2 linked regions of the Cryptosporangium aurantiacum genome follow. The protein of the gene in region 1 interacts with the protein of each later gene in a pairwise test. Links are inferred from orthologs where the notes say so. Each region holds a gene or a part of one and is shown on either strand. Other genes may lie near its edges.

What was found.
Region 2: the proteins of rlmB (region 1) and BUB75_RS19890 interact in binary tests that used the Escherichia coli proteins (3 or more experiments, as listed by UniProt). The link is inferred for Cryptosporangium aurantiacum from one-to-one orthologs.

Annotation. Positions count from the first base shown.
Region 1 is NZ_FRCS01000002.1:449,753-464,686, forward strand. What follows is about bases 5,539-8,439. They hold rlmB (23S rRNA (guanosine(2251)-2'-O)-methyltransferase RlmB), read right to left. Parts: upstream 7,526-8,439; coding sequence 6,551-7,525; downstream 5,539-6,550. Other genes in these bases: BUB75_RS08890 (ABC transporter ATP-binding protein), read left to right, coding at 5,539-5,879; BUB75_RS08895 (VanZ family protein), read left to right, coding at 5,961-6,488; cysS (cysteine--tRNA ligase), read right to left, coding at 7,553-8,439. Outside these bases: BUB75_RS08860 (chitinase), read right to left, coding at 1-579; BUB75_RS08865 (GNAT family N-acetyltransferase), read left to right, coding at 976-1,545; BUB75_RS08870 (VOC family protein), read right to left, coding at 1,482-2,225; BUB75_RS08880 (hypothetical protein), read right to left, coding at 2,685-3,245; BUB75_RS08885 (LacI family DNA-binding transcriptional regulator), read right to left, coding at 3,375-4,448; more of BUB75_RS08890, read left to right, coding at 4,791-5,538; more of cysS, read right to left, coding at 8,440-8,929; BUB75_RS08910 (SigE family RNA polymerase sigma factor), read left to right, coding at 9,065-9,568; BUB75_RS08915 (hypothetical protein), read left to right, coding at 9,565-10,602; BUB75_RS08920 (TolB family protein), read right to left, coding at 10,867-11,817; BUB75_RS08925 (nucleotidyltransferase family protein), read right to left, coding at 11,958-12,506; bar (barbiturase), read right to left, coding at 12,527-13,633; BUB75_RS08935 (carbamate kinase), read right to left, coding at 13,634-14,557; BUB75_RS08940 (carboxyl transferase domain-containing protein), read right to left, coding at 14,636-14,934. UniProt on the Escherichia coli protein: Specifically methylates the ribose of guanosine 2251 in 23S rRNA.
Region 2 is NZ_FRCS01000005.1:481,210-496,098, reverse strand. Bases 7,078-9,933 are described here. They hold BUB75_RS19890 (NAD(P)H-hydrate dehydratase), read left to right. Parts: upstream 7,078-7,710; coding sequence 7,711-9,156; downstream 9,157-9,933. Other genes in these bases: BUB75_RS46350 (hypothetical protein), read left to right, coding at 9,230-9,841; BUB75_RS19895 (holo-ACP synthase), read left to right, coding at 7,328-7,699; BUB75_RS19900 (SDR family oxidoreductase), read right to left, coding at 7,078-7,313. In the rest of the region: BUB75_RS19930 (hypothetical protein), read right to left, coding at 1-47; rplM (50S ribosomal protein L13), read left to right, coding at 356-799; rpsI (30S ribosomal protein S9), read left to right, coding at 835-1,251; glmM (phosphoglucosamine mutase), read left to right, coding at 1,484-2,827; BUB75_RS19910 (phosphatase PAP2 family protein), read left to right, coding at 2,895-4,370; glmS (glutamine--fructose-6-phosphate transaminase (isomerizing)), read left to right, coding at 4,438-6,354; more of BUB75_RS19900, read right to left, coding at 6,480-7,077; alr (alanine racemase), read left to right, coding at 9,934-11,064; BUB75_RS19875 (alpha/beta fold hydrolase), read left to right, coding at 11,067-12,329; tRNA (adenosine(37)-N6)-threonylcarbamoyltransferase complex ATPase subunit type 1 TsaE, read left to right, coding at 12,329-12,805; BUB75_RS19865 (MFS transporter), read right to left, coding at 12,782-13,969; BUB75_RS19860 (beta-class carbonic anhydrase), read left to right, coding at 14,160-14,654; BUB75_RS19855 (long-chain-fatty-acid--CoA ligase), read left to right, coding at 14,762-14,889. UniProt on the Escherichia coli protein: Bifunctional enzyme that catalyzes the epimerization of the S- and R-forms of NAD(P)HX and the dehydration of the S-form of NAD(P)HX at the expense of ADP, which is converted to AMP.

The sequences.
Region 1 (14,934 bases):
AAGCGTGAACGCGACGTTGAGCGTCTTGCCCGCGGCCCTGGCATGCTTCTGCAGCGCGGCGATAGCTTGTGCGCGGCGGGTGTGGGCGGCTGTGTTGCTCAGCTCGTTGCCCTCGACATCGAAATCCAGCGCGGTGGCCGAAAATGTGTCGATGACGCGCTGGTAGGCGTCGGTCAACGCGCTGACCGAGTCACACACCGACGCCAACTCGGCCCCGGCCGCGCCACCGAACGAGATCCGGACCATGCCGCCCTCGGCGCGGAATTGCGTGATCCTCTCGGCGATCTCCTCGTCGTCGAGCGGGACCTCGCCGTCCCAGGTGGGCGTGCATCCGTCCCCGGCGACGATGAAGCCGAGGACGTACTGTTTCACTCCGGCGGTGTGCAGCGAGCCTGCGAGGTCGAACGGCGGGTAGTACCCCATGTCGACGTAGGGTTCGAAGCCGGTTTGCGGCGGTTTTGGGCTCGGCGCGGCTGCGCGCTGTTCCTGCTGTTGCTTCTCCGGTTGTTCCTGGCCCCAGGCGCTGAACGCAGCGACCGAGCCGGTCGCGAGCACCACCATGGCGGCTAGTGATGCCACGATGCGGAAGGCTGCGGAGCGGGTGCGCTTGTGCCGTCCGCCCTTGCTCGGCGGCTGCCGACCCGGGGGGCATGCGTCGTGCTGATTCGCCGACCATGCAAGCTGTTGCGGCGGCCCACCGACCGACGCCCGCCCGGCAGCAGCACCCCCAACCGATGCCCGTCCCACCCGGCCACCCCTGACCGGCGCGCGCCCGGTCGCCGGGCCTCTGCCTCGGCCCCGCTCCTCGGGCCCTGGCGACCAACCAGGCGTCGAAGGATCCACTGGGCCTGAGTCTCCGAAAATTCACCCGGACGCCTCGCCCGGTTCCACTACGGTCGTCCGCAATTCTAGGCCACTCGTTGCAACCTGCAACCGAAACCTCGCAGCTCAGAGCACGTTTGTACCCTTGGACACGTGAGCTACCAGGTGCGACGGATCCGTCCTTCCGAGTGGCCGGAGCTGCGCCGCCTGCGGCTGGAAGCCTTGAAAGACTCACCGCTGGCGTTCGTCGAGCAGTACGACGACGCGCTAGCGCTCCCGGACGACGCGTGGCAGGAACGAGCGCAATCCACCGCCGCCGGCACCAGCGGCGCCCGCTTCGTGGCCACCGACCCCTCCGGGCGGTTCGTCGGCATGGCAGGCATATTCCGCGAGACGGACATCCTCGACCACGTCTCAGCCATGCTCGTCGGCGTGTACGTCACCCCCACCTACCGAGGCCGCTCCCTCGGCACGGCCGCCGCCGTCACCCGCGCCGCCGTCAACTGGGCCCTCGCCGAGGTGGCACCGGACCGGATCCGGTTGTTCGTGCTCGACGTCAACGACCGGGCAAAAGCGTTCTACCGACGCGTCGGTTTCATCCAGACGGGCAACACGATGCGCTACCCACCGGACCCGAGCTACTTAGAACTCGAAATGGCCTACGCCCGGGGTGGCATCCACGGTTCGAGCAGCGTGGGGTCGGAAACTGCCGACTCCACCTGACGGCGCTCCTCCTCGGTCAGGTCGAATCGCTGAAGCTCGGTTCCCCATCCCGGCACCCGTTCCGGTTCCGCCAGTGCTGTAGACACCTCGATGAGCGCCGCCAGCGCCATAGCCCGCTCCACGGCCGAGGCGCTGTCGCCGTGACGGCGCAGACCTGAGTTCAGCGCTCGGAAGGCGGCCCGGTCGTCGTTCTTGAACTCACGCAGGATCCGCGCGTTATCCAAGACCCGGGTAAGTCCTTGCAGTTGCTTGGAGCCCCCGTATTCGAGCTCCATCGGCTCATCCCGTTGGATGAAGACGATCGAGTTCCCGGACGGGTCCATGATGGTGAACCGCGAAGCGCCCGGCCGGTACCGAGTGATCCGGGGAAGTCCTTTCGCGAGCACCTTCCCGTACTCACGCCGCATCGCCTCGGTGAACACCGCGTGGTAGGACGCGACCGCATCGACCATCACCAGGCAGCCACCGGTCGTCTCCTCGGACGGGTCGATGCCGCTGAACGCGCGTCCGTAGTGCAAGTCGAACCCGCTCCACTGAAACGCGAGGTAGAGGTAAGGCTTCGTCTGTTCGTACGTCACCGCGAATCCGAGAGCCCGCCAGAAGGCCAGGGTCTCCTTCGGCGCCACGCAGGGCAGCAACGGCACGATGGTCTCGTTGGGTTGGACGTGTTCGTCGAGCATCGTCAGCGCCCTCACTGGTCGACGGCAGCAGGCAGCCGCCGCAGTCTGCCAAACTCGCGTCTTAGGCGCACATGACAGTCCGTCGCGATCGCCGTCGACACCGGCTCGGCCCGCGCCCGTCGAGAGCTGACCGCACTGAACGCCGCCATGGCCCACTGGGGCCGAGTCGCTGAGCACGACATCGAATTGGCTCGTCGGATCAAAGCTGCTGCACCCGCCCACGGCGCGGTGTGACTCGTCAGGAGTCCTCTGGTCAGCCACTGCAGGGCGCTAGCGGGCCGCGCTGCCGCGCCGGGATTAACCACCTGGTCAGAGAGCTGGTGAGGGGACTTGAACCCCTAACCGCCCGATTACAAGTCGGGTGCGCTGCCAATTGCGCCACACCAGCAGGTACGCCTGATCGTAGCCGCTCTCCCCGCACCCCCGCGCCGCCCCGGGCGCGGGTGTGGCCGACGCCGCTCACTGGTGCGTCTGCGCACCCATCACGAACCTCGTCAGGTCGCTCCAGTCAAACGCGCCGATCACCAGCGGCTCCGGAGGCGCCTGGTCGACCACGGCGTCCTCGAACTCCGGACGCCACCCGCCGACCGTCGCGATCACGCCCGATTCCAGGTAGCTGGCCACATCGAGGTTGAACCAGCGGCGTGTCGTCGGCCTGCGTCCGGTGCCGGCCGGCCGGGGGGCGTCCAGGCCCAGGTAGCTGGCCTGAGTACGTAAGACGCCGGACGACGCCATCTCCTGAAGATCGCAGACCTGCGCGCGGATCACCCGGGACCAGGACGAGAATCCGTCCAGGTCCTCCAGCCCTAGATCTTCCCGGGCCCAGTATCGCTCGTACGGCGGAGCGGGCGACTCCAGCGCGTCTCGCACCCAGGTCACCAGCTCGTCGGGTTCTAGTGCCTTGTCGTCGCTGTGGTCGTACCCGGTGGACCACCAGGCGCGCAGGAACTCCTCCAGTGGTCTACGGGTGGAGGACCCGAGTCGGGACATCGCGAGGTACAGGTCAGAGTTGGTCCGCACCGAGGGCACCCGCCCATCCAACTAGACCCAGGGCACGTATCAAAGGCCAGCAGCTGGCTGGACAGCTAAGTGGACCCACATGGGGGAGCCAGAGCTGCCCTAGATGGGTCCACTTCCCGGGAGCGGGGCTCAGCGCGGCGCGGCCGTCGTCTGTCGGATGCGCAGTTCGGTCGGAATCGTGGCCCGCATGGTCGGCGTCTCGTCGCGGTCGTCGCGGCTGAGCAGACGCCAGGCGGCCCGGCCCTTCTCCGCGTGCGACTGGTGGATCGTCGTCAACCCGCTGACCGTGGCCTCGGGGATGTCGTCGAAGCCGGTCACCGACAGATCCGACGGCACCTGCCGCCCCATGGCGCGAGCGGCCTGGATCGTGCCGAGCGCCAGCACGTCGGTGGTGCACGCCACGGCGGTCAGCTCGGGGTACTGGTCGAGCATCTCCTTGGCCGCTCCGGCGGCCGAGTCGATCGTGTTCTCCCAGCATTCCCAGACCGGGACTTCCTCGCGGTCCAGCTTCAGCCCGTCGAACAGCCCGTCGAGCCGCAGCCGGACGACGTCGTAGGGCGAGAGCCGCTGACGCTCGGGGCTGGCCTGACCGCCGGGGCCGCGCTGCGAGCTGATCCGGCTACAGATTATGCCGATCTTGCGGTGCCCGAGTTCGGCCAAGTGTGCGCCGGCCTTGGCTGCGGCCGCGCGGTCGTCGATACCGACGAAGTCGGCTCCGGACGCGTCCAACGGCTCGTCGACGATGACGGTCGGCAGCGGACGCGCGAGCGCCGCTTCCAGGTGCGGGTCGTCGTTCGGCAGCGAGTAGACGATGAAGCCGTCGACGGCGGCTGCCGCGGCGAGCGCCGGGTCGGTGCCGGCGCCCGGGACGGCGGGTACCAGGAGCAGACCGGTCTTGGCGTCCTCGCACTCGCGTGCCAGGCCGGCCAGGAACTCGACCGCGGCCGGGTCGCGGAACGCGTAGGACAGCGCCTCGGTGAGGAGCAGACCGATCGCGCCCGCCCGCCGGGTACGCAGCGAGCGCGCAAGGGGGTCGGGACCGGGGTACCCGAGCCGCTTGGCGGCCTCGAGAACGCGTTGACGCAGCTGAGGGGAGAGCTGGTCCGGTCGGTTGTAAGCGTTGGAGACGGTGGTGCGGGACACGCCGAGTTCCGCCGCCAGCGACGCGAGCGTGGCGGTCCGACGGGGCTGCCGCTGGGCCATGGGCGGACCCTAACCGATCAAGCGCCGTCCGTATACCCGCCGGTAACCGAGCGACTTTGTGATGTACGTCATCGACACACCCCTCGTGCGGGTTTGAAACGATTCATGGGCATAAAGATTACCCACCGATAGCACTCAATTACTTATTGCCACGAATAGTAAATCCGACCAATAGCGAACGCCGTCGACTGTCTTTCCCTGAACAGCAACGTCACCGACATGTGCGAGTTATCTTTGCTCCACGATCGGACCTGATGTCCGTTCGCGGGAGGCGGAGCTGTCCGCACCGTCCTCACCACTCGGATCGTCCGGCACGTTCCTGCCGGTGGAAAGGACTGCACCATGGCTACGGTCACGTACAAGGGGGCGAGCCGGATCTACCCCGGCTCCACCAAGCCCGCCGTCGACAAGCTCGACCTCGAGATTCACGACGGTGAGTTCCTGGTTCTGGTCGGCCCCTCCGGTTGCGGCAAGTCGACGTCGCTGCGGATGCTCGCCGGCCTCGAAGACGTCAACGAGGGCTCCATCCTCATCAACGACAAGGACGTCTCGCACCTCCCGCCGAAGGCCCGCGACATCGCGATGGTCTTCCAGAACTACGCGCTCTACCCGCACATGACGGTCGCGGAGAACATGGGCTTCGCGCTGAAGCTCAAAAAGACCCCGAAGGCCGAGATCGCCGAGAAGGTCCGCGAGGCCGCGAAGCTGCTCGACCTGGAGCCCTACCTCGACCGCAAGCCGAAGGCGCTCTCCGGTGGTCAGCGTCAGCGTGTCGCGATGGGCCGGGCGATCGTCCGCCAGCCGCAGGTCTTCCTGATGGACGAGCCGCTCTCGAACCTGGACGCCAAGCTGCGTGTCCAGACCCGTTCGCAGATCGCCGCCCTGCAGAAGCGGCTCGGCATCACCACGGTCTACGTCACGCACGACCAGGTCGAGGCGCAGACGATGGGCCACCGGGTCGCGGTCCTCAAGGACGGCCTGCTCCTGCAGTGCGACACCCCGCGCACGCTCTACGACAAGCCGGCCAACGCGTTCGTCGCAGGCTTCATCGGCTCGCCGGCCATGAACCTCAAGACGGTTCCGCTGACCGAGGACGGCGCCAAGCTCGGCAACATCGTCGTGCCGCTGACCCGCGAGCAGGTCACGGCCGCCGGTGAGGGTGGCGCCAAGACCGTGACGATCGGTTTCCGCCCGGAGGCGATCAGCGTGGTTTCCGACGGCACCGGTCTGCCGGTCATCGTCGACCTGGTCGAGGAGCTCGGTTCGGACGCCTACGTGTACGGCCACGCCGAGATCGAGAGCGAGGACACGCGGATCGTGACCCGCACCGACGGTCGCACGATCCCGGGCCTCGCCGACACCGTCCACCTGCAGATCAACAAGGACGAGGTGCACGCCTTCCACGCGGAGAGCGGCAAGCGTCTCGACTGACCTTCGTAGAGTAGGAAAGACCTGCGCCGACGGGTTCGGCGCAGGTCTTTCTACGTTCTGGGGGTCGGCATCGCCAGCGAGTTGTTACCGATCGCGCTCGTCGCGGCGGCCGTCCTGGCGTTGGCGGCGATCACGTGGCGCCCGCTGGCACGACACGCGGGAACCCATCCGCTGGTCGCGATCGGGCTGGTGTTGAGCGTGGCCGCGATCGCGATCGTGACGCTCACTCCGGCGCCCGCAGGCTTCGCGAATTACTGGCAGGGATGGGGATGCGTCCAGGCCGGTTGGCGACCCGACTGGCTTCCGTGGCCGTTCGAGGGGCGGATCAACGGGCGCAGCCTCAACGTCTGGATGTTCGTGCCGCTCGGCGCGTTCGTCGCGCTGACCGGGACGCGCAAGCCCGCGACGCTCTGGACGCCGTTCACGCTGAGCGCGTTCGCGCTCCTGCTGCCGCTCGCGGTCGAATCGGCCCAGCGGGTACTGCCGCTGGACCGGTTCTGCGATACCCGGGACGTTGCGGACAACACCTACGGGCTGGTGTTGGGGATCGCGCTCGGGCTGGCGCTCCGCCCGGCCCGCCACCGCCTCCGCCGCCTGCTGCCGTTGTGAGGTCCGGCCGCTAGGCGGCCGGACCGGACGGCGTCGCCCCCGGGGCGGAGTGCGGTGTCAGCTCAGGACTGGCGGCGCTGCCGAGCCACTTCGGCCAGCAGCACAGCCGCCGCCACCGACGCGTTCAACGACTCGGTGTCGCTCGTCATCGGGATCGAAACCCGCTGGTCACAGGCCTCGCCGACCAGCCGGGACAACCCGCGGCCCTCCGAGCCCACGACGATCACGACCGGATCGGTGCCGACCTCCAACGAGTCGGAACTCACCTCGCCGTCGGCGTCCAGACCGAGAACGGTGAACCCCTGCTCCTGCAGCGACCGTAGCGTCCGGGTGAGGTTCGTGACGCGAGCCACCGGCAGACGAGCCGCCGCACCGGCCGACGTCCGCCAGGCAGTGGCGGTCATGCCCGCCGCACGCCGTTCCGGAAGAATCACCCCGGAAGCACCGAACGCCGCAGCCGATCGCACCACCGCACCAAGGTTGCGCGGATCCGTCACCCCATCCAGCGCCACCAGCAGCGGCGGCCCCGACACCTCCGCCAGCACGTCCGGCAGATCCGCGTACGCGTACGGCGGCACCTTCAGCCCGATGCCCTGGTGCAGCACTCCCCCGGTCATCCGGTCGAGCTCGGTGCGGCTGACCTCGATGATCGACAGGCCGCGGTCACCCGCGGTCTGCACCGCCTCGTTGATCCGCTCGTCGATGTCGACGCCGAGAGCCAGGAACAACGCGCTGGCCGGGATCTCGGCCCGCAACGCCTCCACCACCGGGTTGCGCCCGACGAGCAGCTCGGCACCCTCCCGCGAGCCCTGGGCACGGCGCCCGGGGCTCGTGCGGGCCCGGTCGGCCGACGGCGACGCGGTACGCCGCGCCGCCGAGGCCGCCCGCTTCGACGCGGGGTGCTTGAACCGGTCAACGGCCTTCGGCGTCGGGCCCTTGCCTTCCAGCCCTTTGCGGCGCTGGCCACCCGAACCGACGACCGGCCCCTTCTTGGTGCCCGCCTTGCGGCGGTTGGGGCGCTGGCTGTTGCCGGGCATGTGGTGGCTCTTTCGCTAAGGAGGGGGTTACAGGGTCCAGCGTGGACCCGCTGGAGTGTCCTCCACCACGATACCGGCCTCTTTGAGCTGGTCCCGGATGCTGTCTGCGGCGCCGTAGTCCTTCCGCGCCCGCGCAGCTTGACGCTGCTCGAGAGCAACTGCCACCAACGAGTCGACGACGCCCCGCAGCTCACCGGAGTCACCGCCGGACGCGGCCCACTCCGCCGGGTCGAGCCCGAAGACCTCCAGGCCGCCGCGCACCTCGGCCAGCGCCGACCGCACCGCGGCGTCGTCACCGGCCGCCAGCGCCGCGTTACCGGCCCGCACCGCCTCGTGCACGGACGCGATCCCGGCCGGCGTGCCCAGGTCGTCGTCGAGCGCGTTGACGAACGCCGGCGCCAACGCCGGCTCGACCGCGCCCACCCGCTCGGTCGCCCGCTCGACGAAGTTCTCGATCCGCCGGTAGCCGACCGCGGCTTCGAGCAGCGATTCCTCGCTGTAGTCGATCGTCGAACGGTAGTGCGGGGTCGCCAGGTAGTAGCGCACCTCGACGGCCCGCACCAGACCCAGGACGTGGGCGAGGTCGATCACGTTGCCGATCGACTTGCTCATCTTCTCCGGGCCGAGGTTCAGCAGCGCGTGGTGCACCCAGTAGTTCGCGAACCCGAACCCGGCGGCCTTGGACTGCGCGATCTCGTTCTCGTGGTGCGGGAACACCAGGTCGAGGCCGCCGCCGTGGATGTCGAACGTCTCGCCGAGGTACCGGCCGGCCATCGCGGAGCACTCCAGGTGCCAACCCGGACGACCGGGGCCCCAGGGCGTCGGCCAGGACGCGCTCGCCGGCTCCTCCGGCTTACGGCCCTTCCACAGCGCGAAGTCCCGCGGGTCACGCTTGCAGTGATCGTCCGCGCCGTCACCCTGCACGTGGTCGATCCGCTGCCCGGACAGCGCGCCGTACTCGGGGTAGGAGATGACGTCGAAGTACACGTCACCCTCGGACGCGTACGCGTGGCCGCGGTTGATGAGCGTGTGCATCAGCTCGATCATCTCGGGCACGTGACCGGTCGCCCGCGGAGCGATCGTCGGCGGGAGGCAGCCGAGCGTCGCGTAACCGTCGGCGAACGCGCGCTCGTTGGCGTACGCGAGCGCCCACCACTCGAGGTCGCCCGCCTTGGCGAGAACCTTGTCGTCGATGTCGGTGACGTTCTGGACGAACGTGACCTCGTAACCCGAGCGGGTCAGCCAGCGCCGCAGCACGTCATAGTTGACTGCCGAGCGCAGGTGCCCGATGTGCGGACCGGACTGCACCGTCGGACCGCACAGGTAGATCCCGCAACGCCCCGGGGTGACCGGGACGAAATCGCGGATCGACCTGCTGGCGGTGTCATAGAGACGGAGCGTCACGCCGCGCAATTCTACGCAGACACGTAGCCGCAGCGCCCCGGGCGACCGGTACCCGACATCGAATTCGCACACTGCCGCAACCTGCACGGCACGCAGCCCGCTCTTAGGAGCAGAGCCGCGGCGAAAGGAACATCTGTGGACGACGAGTACCACGAGTACGTCCGGTCCGCGCTACCGGCGTTACGTCGGCTGGCGTACGTCCTCTGCCAGGACGGTCACCGGGCCGACGACCTCGTGCAAGGCGCGCTCGTGAAGCTGTACCTGCACTGGGGCAAGGCGCGGGCCGCGACCAACCGGGACGCGTACGCCCGCACGGTGCTGGTCCGGGTATTTCTCGGCGAGAAGCGCGCGGGCTGGGCGCGCCGCGTGGTCCTGGTCGACCGGCTGCCGGACGTCGCGTCCACCGGCCCGGATCCGGCCGCCACGCTGGCCCTGCGGGCCGCGTTGGCGACCCTGCCTGCCAAGCAGCGTGCCGCGTTGGTCCTCCGTTACTACGCAGACCTTTCGGTGGACGAGACGGCTGAGGCGCTCGGCTGCCCGGCGAACACGGTGAAGAGCCACACCGCACGGGGCATCGCGGCGCTGCGCCGCGTACTCCCCGACGAAACCCACCCCGCCGACACGAGGAGTGGACGATGAACGAAACGGCACTCCGCACCCTGCTGAACGACGTCGCGGCAGAGACGCCGCAGCGCACCGCGGTGGACTCGTACCTGGCGGTCGAGACCGCCCGGCGGCAGCGGCGCCTGCGGCAGCGCCTAGTGGCCATCGGGGCGGCGGCGCTGGTCCTGCTGGTGACGGTGGCGACGGCCGTGGTGGCGGTCGCGGTGCGCGACCGCCCGGCGCCCCCGGTGACCCCGAGGCAAGCACCGACCAGCTTCGATCCGCTGAAGCTCCGGGTCACTCCGGGGTGGCTGCCGGGCGGCTACATCCCGACGCAAACGCGGATCACGGCCAGCGACATCCGCATCACCTACTCCTCGGCCGATCACCAGGGTGTGATCACGGTCTACCTGGCGCCCCGCAAGCGCATCGTCGTCGAGCCGGTGCTCGCGCCGGCGTCCGTGCCGGGCGCGGCGATCCCGAGGACCGTGCCGCCGGGCGCCCCCGGGCCGGACGTGAACGGCGAGCCCTCCAGCTGGTACCCGGAGGGTTCCCGGATGAACGGGGGCGGTCCGGCCGGCCGGGTCGGCCAGCTGAGGTTCCAGTGGGCTCCGGACGCGATCGGTTTGGTCGACATCGGCGGCCTCACCGATCCGCAAGACGTCGCCGTGCGGGTCGCGAAGGCGCTGAAAGTGCAGCCCGGCACCCCCACCCCGCTTCCGTACTCGCTGGCCGAGCCACTACCGCACCCGGTGTTCGAGCTGATCACCGGCGAGATCGGGAGCCCGCTGGCCTGGGTTCACGTGCAGTACGGCACCAGCTATCAGGACGTGAAGGCACAGGTCGACTACGCCACCTCCAAGACCGATAACACCACCGTGAATCGGCCGCGACCCGTCGGCACCTGGCGAGCGGAGGTCACGAGGGTCGACAAGACCACCACCGAGGTCCGCTTCGCCCCCAGCATCGACACGCGGGCGAGTATCCAGGCGGCTCACGCCGACGCGCTGCGCATCGCCGCAGGGTTCCGGGTGACCGGGAAGCTTCAGGACCAGACGACCTGGAAGTGAACGACAGTCGGGCCGGTTCGAGAGATTCGAACCGGCCCGACCGCTTATGACGCAGTGACTCTGTGGCGTGGTGTGGAGTTCTCGAGCGATCACCTCCTCGGGTCGGTGGACTCTTACGTCAGTGGGCGCATCGGCGGGGGCAGATGCCTGCGCTCGGGTGGTCTGGTCGAGCCGTTCGGGCTCGGTGCGGTGCGACGCGAGACCGGGCGGCGGGCCGACGGGCGTCGGTGGCCGGTGTAGGCGCGGGGTGTCCTCATGGCCGGATCAGCTCCAGCTGGTCGGGTAGCCGACGGCGTTCAGCGACTTGGCGGCGGTGCCGTCGGCCTTGGCCTTCATCACCCGCGGCTCGCTCTCGGTGGCCTGCGCCCACGCGGCGTACGCGATCGAGGTGCCGGTCGGCGCCCACACCGTGTCCTGCTCGCCGACGCTCGGCGTGCGGGTGATCTGGCGGCTGCTCGTACCGTCGGCCTTCATCGTCCAGAGGTCGTAGTTGCCACCGGCGGTGGCGTGGCTGAACACGATCGTCCTGCCGTCGGGGCTCCAGGCCGGGCTGTTCTTGTCGCCACCGTTGCGGGTCAGCGCGGTCTCGCGGGTGCCGTCGGCCTTGACGGTGACGACCTCGATGTTGAACGGCTCGCCGCTGCGCTCGTCGAGCTGGCCGCGGGTCACCGCGAAGCGGGTGCTGTCGGGGGCCCAGCTGATGCCGGTGCCGTAGTAGAAGCCGTCCCGGGAGACCTTGCGGGCGCCGGTGCCGTCCGCCTTCATCACCCAGACCGCGCCCTGGCTCTGGTACGCGATCAGCGCGCCGTTCGGGGAGAGCTCGGGGCCGAACGCCTCGGTGTCGAGCTTGGTGAGCTGGCGGCGGCCGGAGCCGTCGGCGTTCATGATCCAGACCTGCGCGCCGAAGCCGGTGCGTCCCTGGTCGGAGTAGACGATCTTGCGGCCGTCCTTGGAGTACGCGCCGTACTTGCGCTGGAAGGCCTCACCGGCGAGCAGGGTCTTGGTGCTGCCCGCGGCGACCTGGTCCATGTCGCGGCCGTTGTCGACCAGCAGGCGGCCGTCGCTGTTCGCGGTCCAGGCCGAACCGGCCGGGTGCCCCGCCTGTGCCTCAGCGGCCTGCGCGTGGGCTCCCAGGGCCGGGCTGGTGAGGGCGAGCGTCGCCCCGACGAACGCCGTGCCGACCGACGCCGCAGTCCGGAGCGTGGTGCTGATCATCCGCCGCATTGAATTGCTCCCCCGTGATGAGCCCCTGTGGTGAGGGCTCGCGTGCACCCTTCGCGCTACCTGTCGGCTCCGAACACGCACCTGTGAAGGTTTTCGTCCGGTTATCTTGTGGTATAGCGCGGATCACACCACTAACGGAGGGCGTCCGGGGTGTCGACGTCGTCGGGGCGGCCGGTGTCGTCGCAGGCAACCGGCGTGATCAGGGCGGGGTTGGCGGCGAGGAACGCGCGAGCGCCGACGTCGCCCCGGGCCCCGGCCCGCACGGCGTCCCAGTGTTGCGCCGCGATCAGCACCGGATGGCCACGCGTGCCGCGGTAGGTCGCCGCCACCACCGATGCGCCGTCGCGGTACGCCGAGATCAGCCGCTGTACGGCGTCCGGACCGAGAAAGGGTGTGTCGACCGGGACCAGCACCACCGCATCGGCCGCGGAAGCGGCCGTCAGGCCTACCCGGACCGACGAGCCCATGCCCTCGTCCCACCCGGGGTTGTCGACGACGGTCGCGCCGTCGACGGTCAGCGGGGCCGCGCCGGCCACCACGAGCACGGAATCGCAGCCACCGTCGCGCAGCAGGCGCACGGCCCGGTCGACGAAACGTTCACCCTGGTACTCGACCAGGGCCTTGGGGCGGCCGAAGCGGCGCCCCGCGCCGGCCGCGAGCACGATCCCGACGATGCTCACGGCCGGCCACGTTACTCAGCTCAGCCGAGGTCCACGATCGCGGCGACCGGGCCGCCGCCGTCCGGGCCCTGGTGGGCGGCGGACACCGACACGAACACGGCCGGGTCGCCGGTCACCGCCGCGGTGACACCGCCGACCGTGGCCTTGATCTGGCGGTGCCAGTGCACGTCGGAGTCGTCGAGCATCGCGTTGCGGCGCCCGCGGACCACACCGTCCTGCGACACCTCGCACTTGAGGAACACGTTGACGAGCTTCCCGTCGAGGTCGCTCGGGTGCGGACGCTCGGGCAGCTCCAGGCCCGCGGACCGGATCGCGTCCCAGATGCCGTCGGAGTCCAGCGCGTCCTTCATGACGCCGTGCCCGATCCGGTAGCGCCCACCGACGCCCCGGGCGTTGCCGACGACGACGACCTGGGCCTGGTCGAGCTCGACGCCGGAGGAGCAGGACGCCACCGACGAGTAGAGCTCGCGGTTGTGCATGACGTCCGCGTCGGTCGGCATGTCGATTTCGCCGAGCGCGACCGCGATACCCAGTGCGGTGGTGCCGTTGGAGAGGTCCATCGACTCGTGGGTGTGCTCGGTCCAGACGGTCTTGCCGCGGCTCTTGGCGTCCCGGATCGTGTGGATCGTCAGCAGCGGCGTCTTCGTCTGGACGTAGTGCACGTCGGCGGGGTCGGTGATGCCCGCCCGCTCCATCGCGACCTTCACCGCGGCGGCGACCTTCTCGACCATCGCGACACGGCCGATGTCCTCGGGCTGCAGCACCTCGCTCATCGCGAAGCCGACGGTCAGCCGCGGCTCGTCGGTCTTCTCCTCCTCGCCGCGAGGGATCGTCGCGAACACGGTCGCGTGCGGCGAGAGCACACCGTCGGTGCCGCCGGACCACACGATCGGGATCTGCTTGACCTCGTCGGCGCTGCGGGTGCCCTTCTCGACCAGCACCTCGCGGAACGCCCGGTCGGCGATGATCCGGGTGTAGTCGTTGACGCCGCCGTTGCCCTCGGTCTTGCCGATCACGGCGATCACCCGGTCGGCGTCGATGATCTTGTCGTCGATGAGCTGGGCGAGGCCCGACGCGTCGCTGACGTTCAGAATCGGGACCTTGCGTACTTCAATGGCGTCAGGCAACTAGATCTCCTTAGTTACTACGGTTCCCACGGTCTTCTGGACGGCGTCCGCGATGAAGTCGAGTGACGTGATCACCGAGCGGCCACCATTTTCGGCGAATCGGCACGCGGCCTCGACCTTCGGGCCCATCGAACCGGACGCGAAGTGGCCCTCGGTGGCCAACCGGCGCAGCTCGGCGACGCCGACCTCGCCGAGCGCGCGGGCTTGCGGGGTGCCCCAGCCGACCACCGCGGCCTCCACGTCGGTCGCGATCACCAGCACGTCGGCGTCGAGCGCGTGCGCCAGCAGCGCGGCGCCGAGATCTTTGTCGATCACGGCCTCCACCCCGCGCAGCCGGCCGTCCGGCTCCCGGACGACCGGGACGCCGCCGCCGCCGTTGCAGACGACGACGTAACCGGCGTCGAGCAGGGTCCTGACGGCGGGGGCGTCGAGGACGGCTCGCGGCTCCGGGGAGGCCACGATGCGGCGCCAGCCCCGCTCGCCGCGGTCCTCCCAGAGCTGGCCGTGCTGGATCATCACCGCGGCCTCGGCGCCGCTCAGGTAGCGGCCGATCGGCTTGGACGGGTTCACGAACCCGGGGTCGTGGGCGTCGACGAGCGCGCGCGTCACCAGGGCCGCGACCGGCTGATCCGGCAGCCTGGCCTGCAGCTCGTTGAGCAGCACGAAGCCGACCGTGCCCTGGGTCTGAGCGCCGCACCAGTCCAGCGTCACCGGCGGCACCACGTGGGCGGCCATCTCGTTCTTCACCAGCAGGTTGCCGACCTGGGGCCCGTTGCCGTGGGTGAGCACGACTTCGGCCCCCGCGGCGACGACCGCCGCGATCGAAGCGCCCGCGCGACGAATTGCCGCGATCTGGTCCTCGGGACGGGCGCTGCCGTCCGCCGAGGTCATCGCGTTCCCACCGAGAGCGATCACGACCCGCATCAGGCGAGCGTAGAAACGATCCTCGGTCCGGACATGGTCAACACTCGCCCAAAGCGGCGGGGGTTTTCGGCAGAGCGCTCAGCCGCCGATGCGGCGGTAACGATCGGTGCGGTTGGTGATGCGCTTTTCCGGCTCCTGATCGAGCAGTCCGACCAACTCGTGCTCGATCACCCGTCCGAGCCGAGCCAGGAACGCCTCTGGCTCGTCCGCCGCGTCCGGACGTTCGGCGACGATCCGATCGACGATGCCGTTCGCCAGCAGGTCACGGGCCCGGACGCCCTGCGCGGCGGCCATCTCCGGTGCCCGCTCGGTGGTCCGGTGGACGATCGCCGACGCGCCCTCCGGCGGCAGCGGCGACAACCACGCGTGCTCGGCCG
Region 2 (14,889 bases), on another replicon or contig:
TGGGGTGGGCTGTCCCAACCCGGTTGGCCAGGAGGCGGCGTGGTCATGGGCCGAGCCTAGCTAGCCTGCGCTGCAACCGTGAGTTGCATCGGGCCCCCATCAGCCACCTCTTAACCGAAGAGCTACCACGTGGCCGCAGCGATCCGGCAGACTGGTTGGAACCGGACGCGTAGCACGCGGCACACGCTGTTTTTGACCATGCCCGAATCTGCCGGGTATTCTTGGTTGCTGTTGCGCGCTCCATCCTTTCGCGGGGTTAGTCATCCCCGCGTTTGTATGAACTCAAGCGTGGCGCGCTCCAACCGCCGGTGAGCGGCCAGCGGATCCGAGAGTACTGACGAGACAAGGTAGACCCGTGCGTACGTTTAGCCCGAAGGCCGGAGACGTCCAGCGTCAGTGGCACGTCATCGACGCGAGCGACGTCGTCCTCGGACGGCTCGCGAGCCACGTAGCCCAGCTGCTGCGAGGCAAGCACAAGCCGATCTTCGCGCCCCACGTCGACACCGGTGACTTCGTCATCGTCGTCAACGCGTCCAAGGTCGCACTGACCGGTAACAAGCGCGAGACCAAGGTCGCCTACCGGCACTCCGGGTACCCGGGCGGCCTCAAGCGCGTCGGTTACAACGAGCTGCTCGAGACGCGGCCCGAGCGAGCCATCGAGCTCGCCGTCCGCGGCATGCTCCCGAAGAACAAGCTCGGTCGCCAGCTGCTGAGCAAGCTCAAGGTCTACGCAGGCCCCGAGCACCCGCACAGCGCCCAGAAGCCGACGCCGTTCGAGATCAGCCAGGTCGCGCAGTAAGCGCGCCGGACGCCCGCAGCACTCAGCAGTAGGAGATTCTTAGCGTGACCATCCCTGTCGTCGCGGAGAAGCCGATCCAGACGGTCGGCCGCCGCAAGGAGGCCATCGTCCGGGTTCGGATCATTCCGGGCACCGGCCAGTTCAAGCTCAACGGCCGCACCCTCGAGGAGTACTTCCCGAACAAGGTGCACCAGCAGCTCATCCGTGAGCCGTTCGTGACCCTCGAGAAGACGGAGCAGTTCGACGTCGTCGCGAGCCTGCGTGGCGGCGGCATCACCGGCCAGGCCGGTGCGCTGCGGCTGGCCATCGCCCGTGCGCTGATCACCATCGAGCCGGACGACCGTCCGGCTCTGAAGAAGGCCGGCTTCCTCACCCGTGACCCCCGGGTCAAGGAGCGGAAGAAGTACGGCCTCAAGAAGGCCCGCAAGGCGCCCCAGTACAGCAAGCGCTGACACAGGGCACATTTCGGCTCGACCCGGCCGGTGGCGGTCTCGCCACCGGCCGGTGTGTTCCACACGGGGGGCGGCCTGGTTTTGGTGCGCCGCAGCGTCGCGTGCCCGACTCCGGATGCGTTGCCTTACCCGCTACCGTCACCCCCGTGAAAGCGCCGGTACGGCGCACAACGCCAGTTCACCTGTACCGCTCGGGACGAGCGGTCGTGACCTCCGCGGAGTGGCGGGACTGATGGGTCGTCTGTTCGGTACCGACGGAGTACGAGGCCTCGCCAACGGCGACCTCACGCCGGAACTCTCGATGGCGGTGGCCGTCGCTGCGGCACACGTGCTGGCCGGGGTTGAGGGGCCACGCCCCAGAGCCGTCGTGGGTCGTGACCCGCGCGCTAGCGGTGAGATGCTGGAAGCGGCGGTGTGCGCCGGCCTCGCCAGCGCGGGCGCCGACGTGACCAGGGTCGGGGTGCTCCCGACCCCCGCGGTCGCCCACCTCACCGCCGAGCTCGGCGCGGACCTCGGCGTCATGCTCTCGGCGAGCCACAACCCGATGCCCGACAACGGCATCAAGCTGTTCGCCCGCGGTGGCCACAAGCTCCCCGACGAGATCGAGGACGCGATCGAGGAGGCCATCCGGCACAACGCGGCCCGGGAGTGGACGCGGCCGGCCGGCGCCGGCGTGGGCCGCATCGGTGACCTCACCGACGGCGGCGAGCGCTACATCGAGCACCTGCTGACCACGCTTCCGCACCGGCTCGAGGGCGTCACGGTCGTCGTCGACTGCGCGAACGGGGCGGCGTCCGCCGTCGCTCCGGAGCTGTACCGCCGGGCAGGCGCCACGGTCATCCCGATCGCGGCGGACCCGGACGGTCTCAACATCAACGAGGGTGTCGGCTCGACCCACCTGGACGTGGTGCGGGCCGCCGTGCTCGAGCACAAGGCCGACATCGGCATCGCCCACGACGGTGACGCCGACCGCTGCCTCGCGGTCGACGCCGACGGCAACACGGTCGACGGTGACCAGATCATGGCGATCCTCGCGCTGGCGATGAAGGACGCCGGGACGCTCATCGACGACACGCTCGTCGTCACCGTGATGAGCAACCTGGGCCTGACGCTGGCCATGAAGGAAGCCGGGATCGCACTGGTCACCACCGGTGTCGGTGACCGGTACGTGCTGGAGGCGCTGCGCGCCCGGAACCTCGCACTCGGCGGCGAGCAGAGCGGCCACGTCGTGATGCCCGCGCACGCGACGACCGGCGACGGCCTGCTGACCGCCCTCCACCTGATGGCGCGGATGGCGTCCAGCGGAGCGTCGATCGCGGAGCTGGCCGGCGCCGTCACCCGGCTGCCGCAGGTGCTGGTCAACGTCCGGGTGATCGACAAGGCCGCGGTCGCGAACGCCGAGTCGGTCGCCGCGGCGGTGGCCGAGGCCGAGCGGGAGCTGGGCGAGACCGGCCGGGTGCTGCTGCGCCCCTCCGGCACCGAGCGGCTGATCCGCGTCATGGTGGAGGCTGCCAGCCAGGAGGACGCCGAGGCCGTCGCCCACCGCATCGCCAAGGTCGTCGCCGACGTGAGCTGATCCGCCCTTCACAAAGGGGAGGTCGGCGTCCGGATAAAAGTGGCGCCCGGCGGTAAACATGACCCGTATGGGTCAGTCGGAACAACAGGTCATCGAGCGCAGCACGACGGGGCAGCCGTCGGCGGACCGCAGGCTGCTGACGCGCCTCCTGCTCGCGCTGGTCGCCGCGTGCGCGGCCGCGGTGCCGGTGGCGCTGCTCGCGATCGTGGTCAAGAACGTCGACTGGCCGGTCGCGCGGCTCGACCTGTCGATCGCCCGCGGCCTGAACGAGTACGCCGCGGACAACCCGTGGTTCGTCGACGTCCTGGACTGGATCTCCACGGTCGGGCACCCGGCCTCGTTCCGGATCGGCGCCACCGTGGCCGCGCTCTGGCTGCTCGCGGTGGATCGGCCCCGGCTCGCGCTCTGGACGTTGGTGACGACGTGGGGTGGCGCGCTGCTCGGCGTCCTGCTCAAGCTCTTGGTCGCGCGGGCGCGGCCGGTCCTGCCGGAGGCAGTCGCACACGCGGACGGCTACTCGTTCCCCTCCGGGCACGCGCTCGGCGCGTTCGTCGGCTGTGCGGTTCTACTGCTGTTGTGGCTGGACGCGGAGCGGCCCGAGCGGAAGGCGATCCCGTGGGTGGTGGCCTGCCTGGGCACGGTGGCGGTCTGCTTCTCCCGCCTGGGCCTGGGCGTGCACTACTTCAGCGACGTCGTGGGCGGCTGCGTCGTCGGCCTCGGTTGGGTGGCCGCGACGACGATCGTGTTCCAGGTGTGGCGCCGGGAGTCCGGCCTGCCCGCGGCGGACGTGGTGAACACCGGCATCGAGCCCGAACGCGCGGAGAAGGACGTCGACAACCGGCCGCTGCCGCGCTGGCGGGCGGCGCCGGCGGAGATCGCGAGGGCCCTGCCTCGCCTGGTGCCGTTCTGGATCGGCCTGGTCGTGGTCACTGCGGGTGTCGGGTGGCTGGTGACGAAGGTCTTCGGTGAGTCCGTGCTGGGCGACGTCGATCGCGAACTCCCGGTCTGGTTCTCCGACCACCGCACGACGACGCTGGACGATCTGACCGCTTTCGGGACGCTGCTCGGCGAGACCACGACGATCACGATCGTCACCGCGGTCGCGTTCTTCTTCGCCCGGCTGCTCTACCGGCGCTGGCTGGAGCCGGTTGTCATCCTGCTCGCGGTGGTCGGCGAAGTGTGGGGTTTCGTGCTGGTGGCCTGGTTGGTCGACCGGTCGCGCCCGCCGGTGCCGCAGCTCGACATCGCGCCTCCGACCAGCAGTTATCCGTCCGGGCACACCGCGGCGACCGTCGCCTGTTACGGCGTGCTGGCGGTGCTCGCCGCGCGCCGGACCCGGGTTCCGCGGCCCTGGCTGTTCGCCGGCGTCGCGCTCGCGGCCGTCGTCATCGGGGTCTGCCGGATCTACCGCGGCATGCACCATCCGACGGACGTCGTGGCCGGAGCGGCGTACGGCGCGGTGTGGCTGACGATCGTCGTGGTGGTCCTGTTGCGGAAATCACCTCAGCCCGAGGGGTTTACTGTCCGAAAGGTCAGCACTTAGCGCCGAACGTAGCTCTCTGTCATGCCGACGTCAGTACTGCAGTAGTCACTTGGGTAACCTCGGCCCTATGTGTGGAATCGTTGGCTACACGGGCCCGCGTCGTGCGGTGGACATCGTGGTGGAAGGCCTCCGTCGGTTGGAATATCGGGGGTACGACTCCGCCGGTGTCGCGGTGGTCGACTCCGCAGCCGGAGGCGGGGGCCGGATCGGCCTGGAGAAGAAGGCCGGCAAGCTGGCCAACCTGACGGCGGCGTTGGCAGAGCCCGACAGCCCGGTGGGGCCGAGTGACGCGGGCACCGCGATCGGTCACACCCGGTGGGCCACCCACGGTGGGCCGACCGACCGGAACGCGCACCCGCACCTGTCGGCCGACGGCAGCATCGCCGTGATCCACAACGGGATCATCGAGAACTTCGCCGCGCTCCGTACCGAGCTCGAGGACCGGGGCGTCGAGTTCCGCTCCGACACCGACACCGAGGTCGCCGCGCACCTGGTGGCCGAGGCGTACTGGTCGCTGGACGGGCAGAACCTCGGCCACACCAGCACCGACGACACCCCGGGCCGGCTGGCCGAGGCGATGCGCATCGTCTGCCGCCGTCTGGAGGGCGCGTTCACGCTGCTCGTCGTCCACCGGGACGTGCAGGGCGTCGTCGTCGGCGCGCGCCGCAACTCGCCGATGGTCGCCGGCCGTGGCCAGGGCGAGAACTTCCTCGCCTCCGACGTGTCCGCGTTCATCGAGTACACCCGCGAGGCCGTCGAGCTCGGCCAGGACCAGGTCGTCGAGGTCACCGCGGACGGGATCGTCGTCACCGACTTCGCCGGTGGCGCCGCCGAGGTGCGCGACTACCACGTCGACTGGGACGTCTCGGCCGCCGAGAAGGGCGGCTACGACTACTTCATGCTCAAGGAGATCGCCGAGCAGCCCCAGGCGATCGCCGACACGCTGCGCGGACGCCTGACCGAGCACGGCGAGATCTCGCTGGACGAGGTCCGCCTCTCCGACCAGGACCTCCGCGACATCGACAAGATCTTCGTCATCGGCTGCGGCACGAGCTACAACGCCGGGCTGGTCGGCAAGTACGCGATCGAGCACTGGACCCGGATCCCGGTCGAGGTCGAGCTCGCCAGCGAGTTCCGCTACCGCGACCCGGTGCTCGACCGCTCGACGCTGGTCATCGCGATCAGCCAGTCCGGCGAGACGATGGACACGATCATGGCGCTGCGCCACGCCAAGGAGCAGAAGGCGCGCGTCCTGGCGGTCTGCAACACGAACGGCTCGACGATCCCGCGTGAGTCCGACGGTGTGCTCTACACGCACGCCGGGCCGGAGATCGCGGTCGCCTCGACGAAGGCGTTCGTGACCCAGATCATCGCGGTCTACCTGGTGGGCCTGCACCTCGCGCAGATCCGTGGCATCAAGTACTCCGACGAGGTCGCGGCGATCGTCGACCAGCTCAAGGCGACGCCGGACGCGGTCGCCGAGGTGCTCACCACGATGGAGCCGGTGCGGAAGCTGGCCCGGGACCTGTCCGGGTCGCAGCAGGTGCTGTTCCTCGGACGGCACGTCGGGTTCCCGGTGGCGCTGGAGGGTGCGCTCAAGCTCAAGGAGCTCGCGTACATGCACGCCGAGGGCTTCGCGGCGGGCGAGCTGAAGCACGGTCCGATCTCGCTGATCGACGACGGGGTACCGGTGGTCATCACGGTGCCGTCGCCGCGCGGCCGGAGCCTGCTGCACGACAAGATCGTGTCGAACATCCAGGAAGTGCGGGCCCGGGGCGCGCGGACGATCGTGATCGCCGAAGAGGGCGACCACGCGGTCGAGCCGTACGCCGACCACATCATCCGGGTGCCGCGGACGACGACGCTGCTGGCGCCGCTGACGACGGTGGTGCCGCTGCAGGTGCTGGCGTGCGAGATCGCCGCTGCCCGCGGCAACGACGTCGACCAGCCGCGCAACCTGGCGAAGTCGGTCACGGTCGAGTAGTCGGCGCGCGCTTCGACACCAAACCGGCTTTTACGGGCCCGTAAAAGCCGGTTTGATGTCGGTCGAGGGCGGCGCGCCCTACGGCGCGATCGCGCCGCCCCGCGGCGCGCCCGGCCCGCGGCGCGTCAGCGCCTTAGGGACCAGCCGCCGTCGGAGCTGATCACCTGGCCGGTGACCCAGCCGCCCTCGGGCCCCGCGAGCCACGCGATCAGGTTCGCGGCGTCCTCGGGGCGTCCCCAGCGCCCGAACGGCAGTTTCACGTCGTCCAGCACCGCGTCGGACGCCCACCCGGTGTCGGTCGGGCCGGGGTTGACGCAGTTCACGGTGCTGTGCGGGGCGAGTGCGGCGGCGAGGCTCGGCGTCATGCCGGCGAGCGCCGCCTTGCTCGCCGCGTACGGGATCTCGGCGGGCATCGGCCCGTGCACCTGCCCCGACGTGAGCAGCACGACCCGTCCGGTGGTGTCCGCACCCGGGGTGGCCAGTTCCGCAGCCGCTGCGCGAACCGCGGCGAACTCCTTCACGAGCAGCAGCGTGGAGCGCGTGTTGACCGCGTACGACAGGTCGATCTCGGACGCGGTCAGCTCGGACAGCGGCGCCCACGGCACCGACCGCGCGTGGTTGGCGACCACGATGTCCAGGCCGCCGAACTCGTCCAGCGCCGAGCTGACGAGCGCGCGCGGCGCCGCCGGGTCCACCAGATCGGCCACCGCGACGGCGACGCGGGCGCCGTCCGAGGCCAGCGAGGACGCCAGCGAACGCAGCCCGTCGGCGTCCGCACCCCAGGGCTGCTCCGCGTCGTGCGGCTCCCACCCGTGCAGCAGGACCGCGGCCCCGTCAGCCACCAACCGGCGGGCGATCGCGGCGCCGATGCCGACTCGGCGGCTGGCGCCGGTGACCAGGGCTACGCGTCCAGAGAGAGGTGCCACGCCAGCCACCGTGCCACCAACCGCGGCCGACATGCCAGGGTGTAGGCGTGATTGTCAGCGTCGGCATCGATGTGGTGCTCGTCGAGCGGTTCGCCACGGCCGTGGCGCGCACGCCGCTCCTCCTCGATCGCCTGTTCACGGCCGGGGAACGGCTGAGTCGGTCGGGCCATCCGCGGTCGCCGGAGTCGCTCGCGGCGCGGTTCGCCGCCAAGGAGGCCGTCGCGAAGGCGCTCGGCGCGCCGCGCGGCCTGGCGTGGCACGACTGCGAGATCGTCCCGGACGCCGACGGCCGCCCGTGGCTGACCGTGACCGGTACGGTCGCCGAGGTGGCCGCGCGGATGAAGATCACCCGCTGGCATCTGTCCCTTTCGCACGATGGCGGCATCGCGTCGGCGATGGTCGTCGCGGAGGCAGCGTGAGCGAGAACGTGCTGACCGGCGCCTGGCCGGTGAAGGCGATCCGGGCCGCCGAGCGCGAAGCGATGGCGCACCTCCCGTCCGGCGGGCTGATGCGCCGCGCCGCCGCCGGGCTGGCGCGGCGCTGCGCGGCTCTGCTGGCCGACGCGGGCGGCGTCTACGGAGCGCGGGTCGTCCTACTGGTCGGCGGTGGTGACAACGGCGGTGACGCGCTGTACGCGGGGGCCGCGCTCGCCCGCCGGGGTGCGGTGGTGCGTGCGGTCGCTGGTGTGCAGGACGAGCGGGTGCACCGGGCCGGGCTCGCCGCACTCCGCGCCGCCGGTGGCAGGCTGGTCGAGCTCACCGATCTCCGCGACCGGCCGCCGGTCCTTGTCGTCGACGGGCTGCTCGGCATCGGTGGCCACGGGGGACTGCGCCCGGACGCGGCCCGGCTCGCGTCCGCCGCCGACGAGTGGCGCGCGAACGGGGCGGTGCTGGTCGCGGTCGACCTGCCCAGCGGCGTCGACGCCGATACCGGTGAGGTCGCGGGCGCGGCGATTACCGCCGACGTCACGGTCGCGTTCGGCAGCCTGAAGACCGGGCTGCTGGCCGGTGACGGCGCGGTGCGGGCCGGTCTGGTCGAGGTCGTCGACATCGGCCTGAGCTTTCCGGAACCGCCCGCGGCCCGGCTGGTCACCGCCGAGGCGGTCAGCGACTGGTGGCCGCGCCCCGGCCCGAACGACGACAAGTACACCCGCGGCGTCGTCGGCATCGCGGCCGGGTCCGAGCAGTACCCGGGAGCGGCGATCCTGAGCACCGGTGGCGCGCTGTCCGGCCCGGCCGGATACGTCCGGTACGCCGGTGCGGCCCGCGATGCGGTCCGCACGGCGCACCCCGAGGTCGTCTCGGCGCGGTCGGTGGCCGAGGCCGGTCGGGCGCAGGCCTGGGTGGTGGGCTCGGGCCTCGGTACTGACGACGACGCGGCGGACGCCGTCCGCTGGGTGCTTTCCACGGACCTACCGGTGCTGCTGGACGCCGACGGGCTGACGATCGTCTCCCGTGATCTGCACCTGCTGCGCGACCGTAGGGCGCCGACCGTCCTCACGCCGCACGACCGGGAGTTCGCGCGGCTCGCCGGCGACGTCGGCCCGGACCGCATCGACGCCGCCCGCCGCGCCGCGCGGGACCTCGGCGCCACCGTCCTGCTCAAGGGCTACCGCACGGTGATCGCCGGCCCGGACGACGGTCCGGCGTACGTCGTGGCGGCCGGCGTCCCGGAACTCGCCACCGCAGGCACCGGCGACGTCCTCTCCGGAGTGATCGGTTCGCTGCTGGCCGGTGGGCTCGCCCCTGCCGAGGCGGCAGCGGCCGGCGCGTTCGTCCACGGCATCGCCGGGCGCCTCGCGAGCGAAGCCGGCCCGGTCGTCGCGTCCCGGGTACTCGGGCGGCTCCCGGAAGCGGTTGGACGCGTCGTGTCATAACGGACGGACAGCCGTGGGGTAACGATCGCGGATCTCCCCATCGACCGGTGGTGTTGATACCTACCCTCGGTGTATGCGGCGTTCCTACTTCGCGGGCCTGGCGACGGGCCTCGCCGCCGTGCTCGTGGTGGTGCTCGTCGTCCTGTTCTTCCAATGGCTGGGGGCGGAGAAGCCGCTCGCCCTCCCCGGCGGTGACTCGTCACCCCGCGAGGACACCGGCGGCCACGCGCGTTCCTTCCCGCCGAACCTGCCACCGGCACCCGCCCCGGTCGTGCCGCCCTCCCCGATCAAGGAGGGTTGCACCTGGGTGATCCCGCACGTCGAGCAGGCCATCGCGCTGCTCGACACGCTGCCGACGATCAACCCCGACATGCCGGCCTGGAAGCAGGTCCACGCCGACCTTCAACTCGACGCACAGCGGGCTCCCCTGGCGATGCGGCCGCACATCCGCATCGTCGACCGGGCCGTCGCACAGGCGCTGTACTGGTTCGCCACCAGCGACCCACACCCGTTCATCCAGATCGCGGAGGCTCGCGCCGCCGCCGACGAGTTGCGCCGGATGTGTGACCAGCCGCCGCTGCCCCCGGCGCCGAGGACGCCGGAAGCGCCGTCCCCCAGCCCCACACCCACGCCCACACCCACGCCGAGCCCGACGCCGACGATCCCGCCCGACGTCCGCGTCTAGCCCGCCCCACGGCGCGCGGAGCAGCCCTTGCGGCCAACCCGCGGCCGTGGGCTGCCCCGCGACCGCTGCGAGCGCCTGGGAGACTGGGTTCCATGGTGCAAGCGGAAGCGGTGATCGACCTCGATGCGATCCGCGCGAACACCGCCTACCTGGCGGAGCGCGCGGCAACCCGGTCGGCGGCGACGATGGCCGTGGTCAAAGCAGACGGTTACGGCCACGGCGCGGTGCCGTCGGCCCGCGCGGCGCTCGCCGGCGGTGCGACCTGGCTCGGCGTGTCCACGGTCGGTGAGGCGCTCGAGCTCCGGGCCGCAGGCATCGACTCTCCGCTGCTCAGCTGGCTCAACGCGCCGGGCACCGACTTCACCGCCGCGGTGGTGAGCGACGTGGATCTGGGCGTGCCGAGCATCCCGCTGCTGGACGACGTCGTCGCCTCCGCGAAGCGAGCCGACCGGACGGCCCGGGTGCACCTGAAGGTCGACACCGGACTCGGGCGCTCCGGGGCGACCCCGGCCGACTGGCCGGATCTGCTCACCGCGGCGGCGAAGGCGACGGCGGAGGGCACGGTCGAGGTGGTCGGTGTCTGGAGCCACTTCGCCTGCGCCGACGAGCCGGGCCACCCGTCGATCGCCGCACAGATCGGTGTGTTCCATGAGGCGCTGGAGGTCGCTGACCGGCACGGCGTCCACCCGCAGCTGCGGCACATGGCGAACTCGGCGGGCACGCTGACGCTGCCGGAGGCCTACTTCGACCTCGTGCGGCCCGGGGTGTCGATCTACGGGCTCTCGCCGAACCCGGGCCACGTGCCGGCCGAGGCGCTCCGGCCCGCGATGACGCTGCGCGGCCGGGTGCTGATCGCCAAGCGGGTACCGGCCGGACATGGCGTCTCGTACGGGCACACGTACCACACGAGCGCGCCGACCACGCTCGCCGTGGTCCCGCTCGGCTACGGCGACGGCGTCCCACGGCACGCGAGCAGCGTCGGCCCGCTGCTGCTCGGCGGGGTTCGCCGCCGTATCGCTGGCCGGGTCTGCATGGACCAGTTCGTCGTGGACGTCGGCGACGACCCGGTGTCCGACGGCGACGAAGCCGTCCTGTTCGGTCCCGGCGACCGGGGCGAACCCACCGCCGACGACTGGGCGGAAGCGGTCGGCACGATCAACTACGAGATCGTCACCCGAATCGGTGCGCGGGTGCCCCGCACATACGTCGGGGCAGGAGCGTAAGCGTGGCGAAGAGTGACCCGAAGGCCGCGCAGGCGGCCGCCAAGGTGGCGACCGAGAGCCTGGCCAAGGGCGGGATGACGGCCGCGTTCGGCCTGGCCGGTGCGCTGGTCGGGGCGCTGGCCGCCGGTGCCGCTGCCGGCGTCGCCGCGGAGCGGTTCGCGGTACGCCGACGCCGCAGGGCTGGCGATCCGTACGCCGACGAGCCGTTCGGCGCGCTGCCGTACGACAGCGCGCAGGTCGTCACCGCCGACGGCGTCGACCTCTACGTCGAGATCGTCGAGGCCGACGGCGAGCCGGATCTGACCGTGATCTTCGTGCACGGCTTCGCGCTGGACATGGGGACCTGGCACTTCCAGCGGCGGGTGTTCACCGGTCACGAGGACCCGCGGCTGCGGATGGTCTTCTACGACCAGCCGGGCCACGGCCACTCGGGGCCACGCCCGGACGGTGACTACACGATCGACCAGCTCGCCGACTCGCTGGCCGAGGTGATCGCCAAGGTCGCGCCGGACGGGCCGCTGGTGCTGGCCGGCCACTCGATGGGCGGCATGACGCTGATGGCGCTCGCCGAACGCCATTCCGAGCTGGTGCTCGACCGGGTGGTCGGGGTCGCGCTGATCTCCACGTCGGCCGGTCACCTCGACGACGTCGCGCTCGGGTTCCCGCCGATCGTCGCGTGGCTGCGCGGTGCGCTCACCCCGACGCTGGCCAAGGTGCTGCGCTGGCAGCCGACGATGGCCGAGCGCGGACGCCGGTCCGGCAGCGACCTGGCCTACCTGCTCACCGAGCGCTACGGGTTCGGCACCTCGAACCCCAGCCCGGCGCTGGTCGAGTACGTCGAGCGGATGAACGACGGCACAAAGGTCGAGGTCATCGCCGGGTACCTGGCCACGCTGTCGCAGCACGACCGGTACGCGGCGCTGGAGGCGTTCGCGGACCTGGAAACGCTCGTCGTCTGTGGGGACCGCGATCAGCTCACCCCGGTCGAGCACACCCGCGAGATCGCGAACCTGCTGCCGAAGGCGGCGCTGCTGGAGATCCCGGACGGCGGCCACTGCACGCTGATGGAGCACGCCGACGCCACTAACGACGCGCTCGCCCAGCTGTTCCAGCGCGCCGCGGCGGTGGCGGCCGGGCGGCGTCCCACGACGGCGCCCGAGCGAACCGAGGTCTCGGCCGCGAAGCAGCGCCGTGGGTGGGCGCGTCGGGCCGGGAAGCAGCAGCGGCGTGCGCTGGATCGGATCCTCCGCCGGAAGGGTGCCTGATGGAACTCACGACGCCCGACGACACCCGGGCGCTGGGCCGTACGCTGGCGCCGCTGCTCCGCGCCGGTGACCTGATCGTGCTGGTCGGCCCGCTGGGGGCCGGGAAGACCCAGCTCGCGCAGGGGATCGGTGCCGGGCTCGGCGTCCGCGGTGCGATCACCAGCCCGACGTTCGTCATCTCCCGAGTGCACCCCCCCGACCCGACCCGCGGCGGTCGGCTTCCCCTTGTCCACGTGGACGCCTACCGCCTCGGCGGTGTCGCGGAGGTCGACGACCTCGATCTGGACGCCGACGTGGACTCCGCGGTCACGGTGGTGGAGTGGGGCGCCGGGCTCGTCGAGCAGCTGACCGACGGTTACCTGGAGATCCGCCTCGACCGGGACGACGAGACCGAGGTCCGCACCGCCACGTTGGTGCCGCACGGCGGTGACTGGGCCTCGCGGCTGACCGAGCTAGGCGCTCTCTCGGGGAAGTAGCCGGATCATCGGCACCGCGCCGAGCAGCGAGGCGGCCGAGGCCACCGCGAACACCGCGGCGACCGACACGGCAGCGATCAGCGCACCGGCGATCGCGGCCCCGATCGAGCTGCCGACCAGGAACGCGGTGATCAGCCAGGCGAACGCCTCGGTCACCGTGCCGGTCGGCGCGAGGCGGTCGATCACCAGGAACACCAGCGTGATGATCAGCGGCAGGAACAACCCGCTGACGACGCTCAGCACGAGCGCGAGCGGGAACACGCCGGACGTCGTCGGGACAAAGGCGAGCGGCAGGTAGCCGACGCCGAGCCCGCAGAGCAGCCAGGGCAACACCCGGCCCGGCGACACCCGCTCGGACCGGCCGGAGAACCAGACGCCGCCGATCAGCGCACCGCTGGCGTTCGCCGCGACCAGCCAGGTGGCCCAGCCCCGGTCCCCGGATGCTTCGCCGAACGCGGCCGCCGCGACCGGGAACGTCCCGACGGTCAGGCCGACCAGCAGCATGCCGAGGTAGACGCGGCGCAACCGGGGCGGACGCAGTGCTCCGGCCCAGTGCCGCTCCTCGACCTCCTCCGGACGCCAGCCCCGTGACTGCGGAGCAGCCGCGAACCAGAGCGTGCCGACCAGCCCGATCGCCGCGGCCGCGTACAGGCCGCCTGCCGAGCCGAAGCTCCCGGCGACGAGCACCAGCAGCGGGCCGGTGACGAACACCAGCTCCTGCGAGGCGGCGTCCAGCGCGTAGACCCGGGGAACATCCGGCGCGGGCAGCACGGTCGGCCAGATCGCCCGGAGCCCGGGTTCCACCGGCGGTGTGGCGACGCCCGCGACCACGGCGACCACGATGCCGCCGACCGTGCCGACGAACGGCAACAGCGCGAGGGCGACCGAACACGCGACCCCCGCGCCGACGATCACCCGGGTCTGGCCGGTGCGGTCCATCCAGCGGGCGAGGACCGGCCCGCCGATCGCCGAGCCCGCGGTGTACGCGGCGGCGAGCAGGCCCGCGACCCCGTAGCCGGCCGATTCGCCGCGGCTGAAGAGGACGAGCGCGACCGGCACCATGCCGGTCGGTAGGCGTCCGAGCAGGCTGGACGCGAGCAGGCGCGCCACGACGGGCCGGCGGAGCAGCGCGAACGGGGACGTGGGGACAGCAGTCTGCGACATCGGGCTTCCCGGGGAGACGAAGGGGCAGGGGTCTACAGACCCGCTGCTCCTGGGAAGTCGCCGCGCTCGCGGTCGTCGCCGTAGAGCGGCAACTGGACCTCGAGCGAACGCATGCCGCGAGTATGCCGTATCGGCGGAGGGCTGCCACTCATTAGAGTTTCCCTATCTGTTCAGTAGGGAGGATCTGACGATGAGCGTGACCGACGATCTGCTGGCCAACGCCGAGCGTTACGCCGCGAACTTCGACAAAGGTGACCTGCCGCTGCCGCCCGCCCTGGGCGTCGCGGTGCTCGCGTGCATGGACGCCAGACTCAACCCGTACGGCGTGCTGGGGCTGAAGGAGGGCGACGCGCACGTCATCCGGAACGCGGGTGGCGTCGTGACCGCCGACGAACTGCGCAGCCTGGCGATCAGCCAGCGGCTGCTCGGAACCACCGAGATCATCCTGATCCACCACACCGACTGCGGCATGCTGACGTTCACCGACGACGAGTTCAAGGCGTCGATCCAGGCCGACACGGGGCTCAAGCCCGCGTGGGCCGCGGAGGCGTTCAGCAACCTCGAGGACGACGTCCGGCAGTCGATCGCCCGGATCAAGGCCGACCCGTTCATCCCCCGTAAGGAGTCCGTCCGCGGCTTCGTCTACGACGTGGCCACCGGCAAGCTCGCGGAGGTGCCCGCCTAGCTGGGCAAACTCCTGCGCCGGGCGCGGCGCGATGGCACCATGCTGTCAATGACTGATGACACGGTCATTGATTCCTCGCCGTCGCCGCCGCCGTCCGGAGGTCCCCCTTGCCGCTCACCGTCGCCTCGATCCTCGCCGAGACCGCCGCTCGGCGTCCGACCCACCCCGCGCTGGTCCTCGGCGATCTGCGGCTGCCCTACGCCGCCGTCTGGGACCAGGCCAAGCGGTACGCAGC